Martelella endophytica: one gene and its partner. The protein of the gene in region 1 binds, or shares a complex with, the protein of each later gene. Links are inferred from orthologs where the notes say so. Each region holds a gene or a part of one and is shown on either strand. Other genes may lie near its edges.

Region 1 (3,231 bases):
ATGTGCCGCCGGTGACGAAACCGCGCACATGGCCGACGGCGCGCGAGATCGCGCGGTCGATGGAGCGGCCGAGATAGGACGTCAGACGCCGCGAGAAATCGCGTACCTCGAGATAGGTCCGGCCCGAGGCGAGACGGGCGAGATAGGCGCTGAGCGCGCCGGTCGGGCGCGCGATCGACATGTCGTTGTCGTTGAGGATGACGATCTGGCGGGCGCCGATGGCGCCGGCATTGTTCAGCGCCTCGAAGGCCATGCCGGCCGACATCGCGCCGTCGCCGATCACCGAGATGATGTTGCGCGGCGTGCCGGAAAGCTCGGAAGCGACCGCCATGCCGAGACCCGCGGAGATCGAAGTGGAAGAGTGCCCGGCGCCGAAGGGATCATATTCGCTCTCGGCGCGGCGGGTGAAGCCGGAGAGGCCGTTTTCCTGGCGCAGCGTCGTCATCCGCTCGCGCCGGCCCGTCAGGATCTTGTGGGGGTAGCACTGGTGCCCGACGTCGAAGATCAGTCGGTCGTCCGGGGTGTTGAAAACCTTGTGGATCGCGATCGTCAACTCGACCACGCCAAGCCCTGCGCCAAGATGGCCGCCGGTGCGCGAGACCGCCTCGATCATCTCCGCGCGCACCTCATCGGCAAGCTGCGGCAGGTCGCGGTCCGGCACGTCCCGGAGGTCGGACGGCGCGGCGATACGATCGAGAATGGAGGTTTTGGACGGTAGCGTCACTTCTTATGCCTCATGCGCAGCTATGCGCCGGTTCTGTTGGTTCAACCGTTTTAGCCAATATCAGCGTTCGGGCAAAGGAACAAATTCTTCCTCGTCGCCCGGGACGACACCGAAACGGCCACGGCGCCAGTCTTCCTTGGCCTCCTCGATCCGCTCCTTCGAGGAGGAAACGAAATTCCACCAGATATGGCGCGGCTTGTCGAGGGCGGCGCCGCCGAAGAGCATGATGCGACACCCTGTCGGTCCGGCGCCCTCGATGACGATCGGGTCCTTCGGCGAGAGGACAAGCAACTGCTCCTGACCGAAACGGTCACCGGCCACCGTCAGTTCCCCTTCCAGCACATAAATCGCGCGCTCCTCGTGTTCGGCGGGGAACTGGAAACGAGCGCCGGGGCGCAGAGCAATGTCGACGAACAGCGTGTCGGTAAAGGTCTTCACGTCGGCCTTCAGGCCGCAGAAATTGCCGAGCACGACGCGGCCGGCAACGCCGTTGTCAGAAATCGTCGGCAGGGCGTTCTTCTCGGTGTGGCCGAAGGCAGGGTCGGTTTCCTCGTCGCTTTCCGGCAGCGCCAGCCACGTCTGAACCCCGGAAAGCGCGTGCGGACGCAGGCGCAGATCCTCCGGCGTGCGCTCGGAATGAACGATGCCGCGGCCCGCCGTCATCAGGTTGACGTCGCCTGGGCGGATCACGGTGTGATTGCCGAGCGTGTCGCGGTGGCCGATCTCGCCCTCGGTCAGATAGGTGACGGTCGAGAGCCCGATATGGGGATGCGGCTTGACGTCGAGCGCCTCGCCATGGCCACCGAAGCGCGCCGGTCCCATCCGGTCGAAGAAGATGAACGGCCCGACAAGCCGGCGCTTGATCGTCGGCAGCGCCCGGCGCACCTCGAAGCCACCGATGTCGCTTGTGCGCGGCACGATGATCTGACTGACGGCGTCGCAGGAAGCGGCATCGCCGAATTCAGGATCTTTTCCCGGAAAGAATGACATCTTTGACGTTCCCGGCGCCGCTTTGGCGCGAAAGAGATAAGGCTCAGCCCTGGTCGAGCGGCTCTGTGCCGGCCGGCCTGCCCTCACGGTCGAGGCGGATTTTCTCGACACGGGCCTCGGCTGCGTTCAGCAGTTTTTCGCAATGCTTCTTCAGTTCCTCGCCGCGGGCGTAGATCGCGATCGATTCGTCTAGCGCCACGTCGCCGCGTTCCAGCCGGGCGACGATGCGTTCGAGTTCGTCGACGGCGCGCTCGAAGGAGAGCCCGGAAACCGGGGGCAGGGGGGCTTGTTCGCTCATGTCAGTCCTCGTCGGCGCATTTCGATTGCCGCCTTGCGTGCGGCTTTTCCGGCAAGGTAATAGCTCGGGCGGCGATTGCAAGCGATGAACCGCACGGCTGGCGAAGCCGCCAACCCGGCTGCGGCGTTCACCATGGGCGAATATCGCCATGGCATTCAGGCTGGAAAGGTTCTATAGAACCCGAAAGGGCCGCTCTCCCGGCGGCCTCAAGCGTATGCGTTCGCTCAGCGGCAAGCGAGAGAGTTAAGGTGTTGGCCGATGGATGAAAGGCAACCGGACCGAACGGAAATCCGGGTTCCCTACCGCGATATCGACATGCATGGCCGCATGCACACCGCTGCCTATATCGAGCATGCGGAAGAGGCGCTGGCGCGCTTCTGGCGGTTCCGGCCCGAAGTCCGCAATGAACCGGCCTATGTCGTGCGCAAGGTCGGCTGCACCTTCTATCGAGGCCTGCGCAACGGCGAAGTGGCGCTCCTGACCGTGCGGGCCGCCAAGATCGGTGGCAAGTCCGTCGGCTTCAACGTCGCGGTCCAGACGGGCAACGAGATCGCCGCCGAGGTCGAACTTCTGTGGACGGCCGTCCACGCCGAAAGCGGCGAGCCGGCCCCGCTGCCGGAGGCGACGCGGGACTGGCTTTATTCCTACCTCAGCTAGAGCGTTTCCAGGAAACGCGCAAAAACAAAGAGATAGAGCGCTTTCGCGATTCGAATAAAAGCGGGAGCGATCTAGAGATCGGCGCTGCTGCCGGCCTTTTTCGGTAGCAGCGGATAGCCAAGCATGACGGCGCGCGCTGCAAGTGCTGCAAGCCCGGCCTTGATCAGGTCACCGGGCAGGAAGCCGATGCTGGCCGCCGTTGCTCCCGAAATACCCATGCCGACACCGAAGGCGAGCCAGGCGATGCCGAGGAAATATTCGACGACGATGCCGCCGGCGATCGCGGCGATGAAGAAGCCGACCGTCTGCCGCAGCGGGCTCTGGTTTTCCGCAGCCTGCTCGGCGAAGGCGCCGCAGACGTAGGCGGCGGGCAGGAAGCCGATCAGGAAGCCGGCCGTCGGGCTGACGAAGGTCGCAAGGCCACCGCGGCCGCCCGAGAGCACCGGAAGGCCAATCGCAACCAGCACGAACAGCAACAGCACGGCGAGCGCCCCGCGCTTGCGGCCGAGAACCAGTCCGGCCAGCATGACGCCGAGCGTCTGCGCGGTGATGGGCACGGGCG
Region 2 (3,392 bases), 690 kb from region 1 along the record:
CTATCAATCGCTGGGCTTTGCCGAGGCCTATCGTTATCGCTACTGGAAGGAAGCGGCATGAGCGCGGATTTCAAAATTCTGCTGGTCGCGGCCTGCGCGCTGATCGACGCCGATGGCCGCATCCTCCTGGCGCAGCGTCCCGAGGGCAAGTCGCTTGCCGGCCTCTGGGAATTTCCGGGCGGCAAGGTGGAGCCTGGCGAGACGCCCGAGGCCTGCCTGGTCCGCGAACTCGAGGAAGAACTCGGTGTGACGACAAAGTCCGCCTGCCTCGCGCCGCTGACCTTCGCCAGCCACACCTATGACGATTTTCACCTGCTGATGCCGCTCTATATCTGCCGCCGCTTCGAAGGCTTTGCCACCGGCCGCGAGGGACAGGCGCTCAAATGGGTGCGCGCCCGCGATCTCCGCGATTACCCCATGCCCCCCGCCGACGAGCCGCTCATCCCGATCCTGCAGGATCTGCTGTAAGCGGGGCGTACAGCGGCCGCATCTCAGCTGGTCTCTCCGCCCACCGGCTCCCCCTTGAGGGGCAGAGAGGGGGCAGTGCTTCCGGTCAACTCTGCACCTGCGGTTTGCGGTTCACCCCCTCGGCCCTTCAAGGAGCAGGGCAATCGTATATGGCCTTTGAACTCGCTCCACGTACTCTCTCCCGCCTGCGGGAGAGATGCCCCGAAAGGGGCAGTGAGGGTGAAGCGGCATCCCAGAATTGCGAGGGCGTCCGTGTGGATAAGTTCTCCCCTCAATGTCGCTGTCGCGACATCTCTCCCCTCCGGGGCGAGAAGACTTGGGGGCAGTGCCGAAAAGCCAGATGTGACAATCCTGCCTCAAGGGGGGAGATCGATGGCGGCAAGCGCTGAGGTCCGGATCGTCAAGACCAGAATTGTTGCCGCTCAGAACAGGCTGCCCTGTTCCGGAGGCTTCTTGGTGGGTTTCGGCGCGGCCTTCTTGCGTGGCCTGGCTTCCGGTTCGGCGGGCGCAGCGCTGCCGTCCCCGGTCACGGCGCTGACGCGGCCATCGGCAAATTCGATCTCGACGGCGGCACCCGGCGCCAGGCCGGCGGCCCGGGGCACGGGCCGGTTGTCGCCATCGCGGATAACGGCAAAGCCGCGGGCGAGCACGTTCTTGTAGGACAGCGAGTTGAGTACACGCTGCTGCCCGGAAAGCGAGGTTCTCAAGCCCCGGAAATGCGCGGCGATCGCAGTGTCGGAACGGCGGGCGAGCACGGCCACCTGTTCGCGGTCGCGGGAAATCATCATCTCCAGCCGCCGCGGCATGGCCGAAAGGCCAGAGCTGCTGCGCTCGAACTGCCGGCGCTTGTTGATGGTGTTGAGTTCCAGCGCCCGCGTCAGCCGGAGCGCGGCCTCGTCAAAGCGCCGGCGCGGCAAGGCCAGAAGCTGGTCGAGCGAGGGCAGGCCGCGGGCAAGGCCGGTCAGCGTCTGCCGGCGGAAATCCATCAGCCGCGACATTGCCGAGGAAAGCCGCGCAGCGGTGCGCGCCTGATCTGCGACAAGCTCGGCCTTCACCGGTACGGCCCGTTCGGCCGCTCCCGTCGGCGTCGGCGCGCGGTAGTCGGCGGCGTGGTCGATCAGTGTCCAGTCGGTCTCGTGGCCGACGGCGGAAATCAGCGGAATGTCGCTTTCAAAGGCCGCCCGCACCACGGCCTCGTCGTTGAAGCCCCAGAGGTCTTCGAGAGAGCCGCCACCGCGCGCGACAATCAGCACGTCAGGCTGGGCAATCGGACCGCCGGGCGCAAGCGCGTTGAAGCCACGGATGGCGTTCGCCACCTCGTCGCCCGAACCCTCGCCCTGGACCTTCACCGGCCAGACGATGACATGGACCGGAAACCGGTCGGCGATGCGGTGCAGGATGTCACGGATGACGGCACCCGTCGGCGAGGTGACGACGCCGACGACGCGCGGCATGAAGGGCAGCGGCTTCTTTGCCGCCTCGGCGAACAGACCCTCGGCCGCAAGCCTCTTGCGCCGTTCTTCCAGAAGCGCCATCAGCGCGCCGGCGCCGGCAGGCTCCATCTCCTCGATGACGATCTGGTATTTGGATGCGCCCGGGAAGGTCGTGACCTTGCCGGTGGCAATCACCTCCATGCCCTCTTCCGGCTTGATGGCGAGCTTGGAAAATGCGCCGCGCCAGACGACGGCATCGATGCGCGAGCGCTCGTCCTTCAGCGAGAAATAGGCGTGGCCGGAGGAATGCGGCCCACGATAGCCGGAGATCTCGCCGCGCAGGCGAATGCGGTCGAAGCGGTCCTCGACCGTCCGCTTGATCGAGCCGGACAGCTCCGAAACAGTGAATTCGACCAGATTTCCGGCCGAATCGGCGTCAAACAGATTGCTCATGGGGCCAGTCTAGGGATTGTCGGTGCGGATGTCCGGGGAAAATTTCCGTTGCACGGCTTCACCCTCGGCCTTGCTCCGACGGTCTTTGGGCAACAGCGCATGGACACTCGGGTCAAGCCCGAGCACCCCCGAGCAGATTATTGGCCTCAAACCGCCTCCCAGCCGCCGTCCTTGCGACCGGCGCGGTAGATGGCGTCGATGAACTTCTGGTTCTTCACCGAGTTCTCCAGCGTGAAGGCCGCATCGGTAGCCCCTGCGACGGCCTTCGCAAAACCCTCGATCTCGCGCACATACTGCCGGCTGTCCTGGAAGCGGAAGGCGGTCGTTTCGGAATGGTTCTGGTTGGAAAGCAGTACGGTTTCCTCACCCCAGACATTGGCGTTGAAGGGCGAGACGACCTCGATCACGCCCTTGGTGCCGTGGAAGGCCATGGTCTGGCGGTTGGCAAGCTGGGTGGAGATATAGAAGCTCATCTCGAAGCCCGGAAATTCCGCGCGCACCGAAGCGTAGATGTCGGTGCCGAAGGTGTCGTCGAAGCGCACCGTCGCCTGCACGCGCTCCGGTTCCTTCTCGGTCACGAAGCGGGTCGTCACCGCCGGATAGACGCCGATATCCGGCAGACCGCCGCCGCCGAGCGACAGGATGTTGCGCATGTTTGTGGCGTCCTTCAGGAAATAGGTGAAGGCGCCCTGTACATGCACGAGGTCGCCGATCGCGCCTTCCTTCAGCAGTTCGCGGACCTTCAGCCACACCGGCGCATAGGTGACCATGAAAGCCTCGCTGATGACCACCTTGTTGCGGTCGCGCGCTGCAATCACCGGGGCGATGTCATCGGCGGAAAGCGCCAGCGGCTTTTCCACCAGCACATGCTTGCCGGCATCGGCGGCCTTGATCGCCCATTCGATATGCTGCGATGTCGGCAGCGGGATATAGACGGCGTCGATTGTATCGCTCGCCAGCATTTCCTCATAGGAGCCGAAGGCATGCGGCGCGCCGAAGCGATCGGCAAGGGCGCGGGCGCGGTCGACATCGCGGCTC

What was found. Proteins that work in one complex are often made in the same cells at the same time.
Region 2: the proteins of TM49_RS11820 (region 1) and xseA are in contact, whole or in part, in a cryo-EM structure (PDB 8TXR), measured with the Escherichia coli proteins. The link is inferred for Martelella endophytica from one-to-one orthologs.

The regions. Positions count from the first base shown.
Region 1 is NZ_CP010803.1:2,602,030-2,605,260, forward strand. What follows is about bases 386-3,106. They hold TM49_RS11820 (exodeoxyribonuclease VII small subunit), read right to left. Parts: upstream 2,013-3,106; coding sequence 1,758-2,012; downstream 386-1,757. Other genes in these bases: dxs (1-deoxy-D-xylulose-5-phosphate synthase), read right to left, coding at 386-724; TM49_RS11815 (pirin family protein), read right to left, coding at 785-1,714; TM49_RS11825 (acyl-CoA thioesterase), read left to right, coding at 2,271-2,669; TM49_RS11830 (biotin transporter BioY), read right to left, coding at 2,741-3,106. In the rest of the region: more of dxs, read right to left, coding at 1-385; more of TM49_RS11830, read right to left, coding at 3,107-3,231. UniProt on the Escherichia coli protein: Bidirectionally degrades single-stranded DNA into large acid-insoluble oligonucleotides, which are then degraded further into small acid-soluble oligonucleotides.
Region 2 is NZ_CP010803.1:1,911,371-1,914,762, forward strand. Bases 123-3,004 are described here. They hold xseA (exodeoxyribonuclease VII large subunit), read right to left. Parts: upstream 2,355-3,004; coding sequence 891-2,354; downstream 123-890. Other genes in these bases: mutT (8-oxo-dGTP diphosphatase MutT), read left to right, coding at 123-468; TM49_RS08650 (Gfo/Idh/MocA family protein), read right to left, coding at 2,501-3,004. Outside these bases: TM49_RS08635 (GNAT family N-acetyltransferase), read left to right, coding at 1-61; more of mutT, read left to right, coding at 58-122; more of TM49_RS08650, read right to left, coding at 3,005-3,392. UniProt on the Escherichia coli protein: Bidirectionally degrades single-stranded DNA into large acid-insoluble oligonucleotides, which are then degraded further into small acid-soluble oligonucleotides.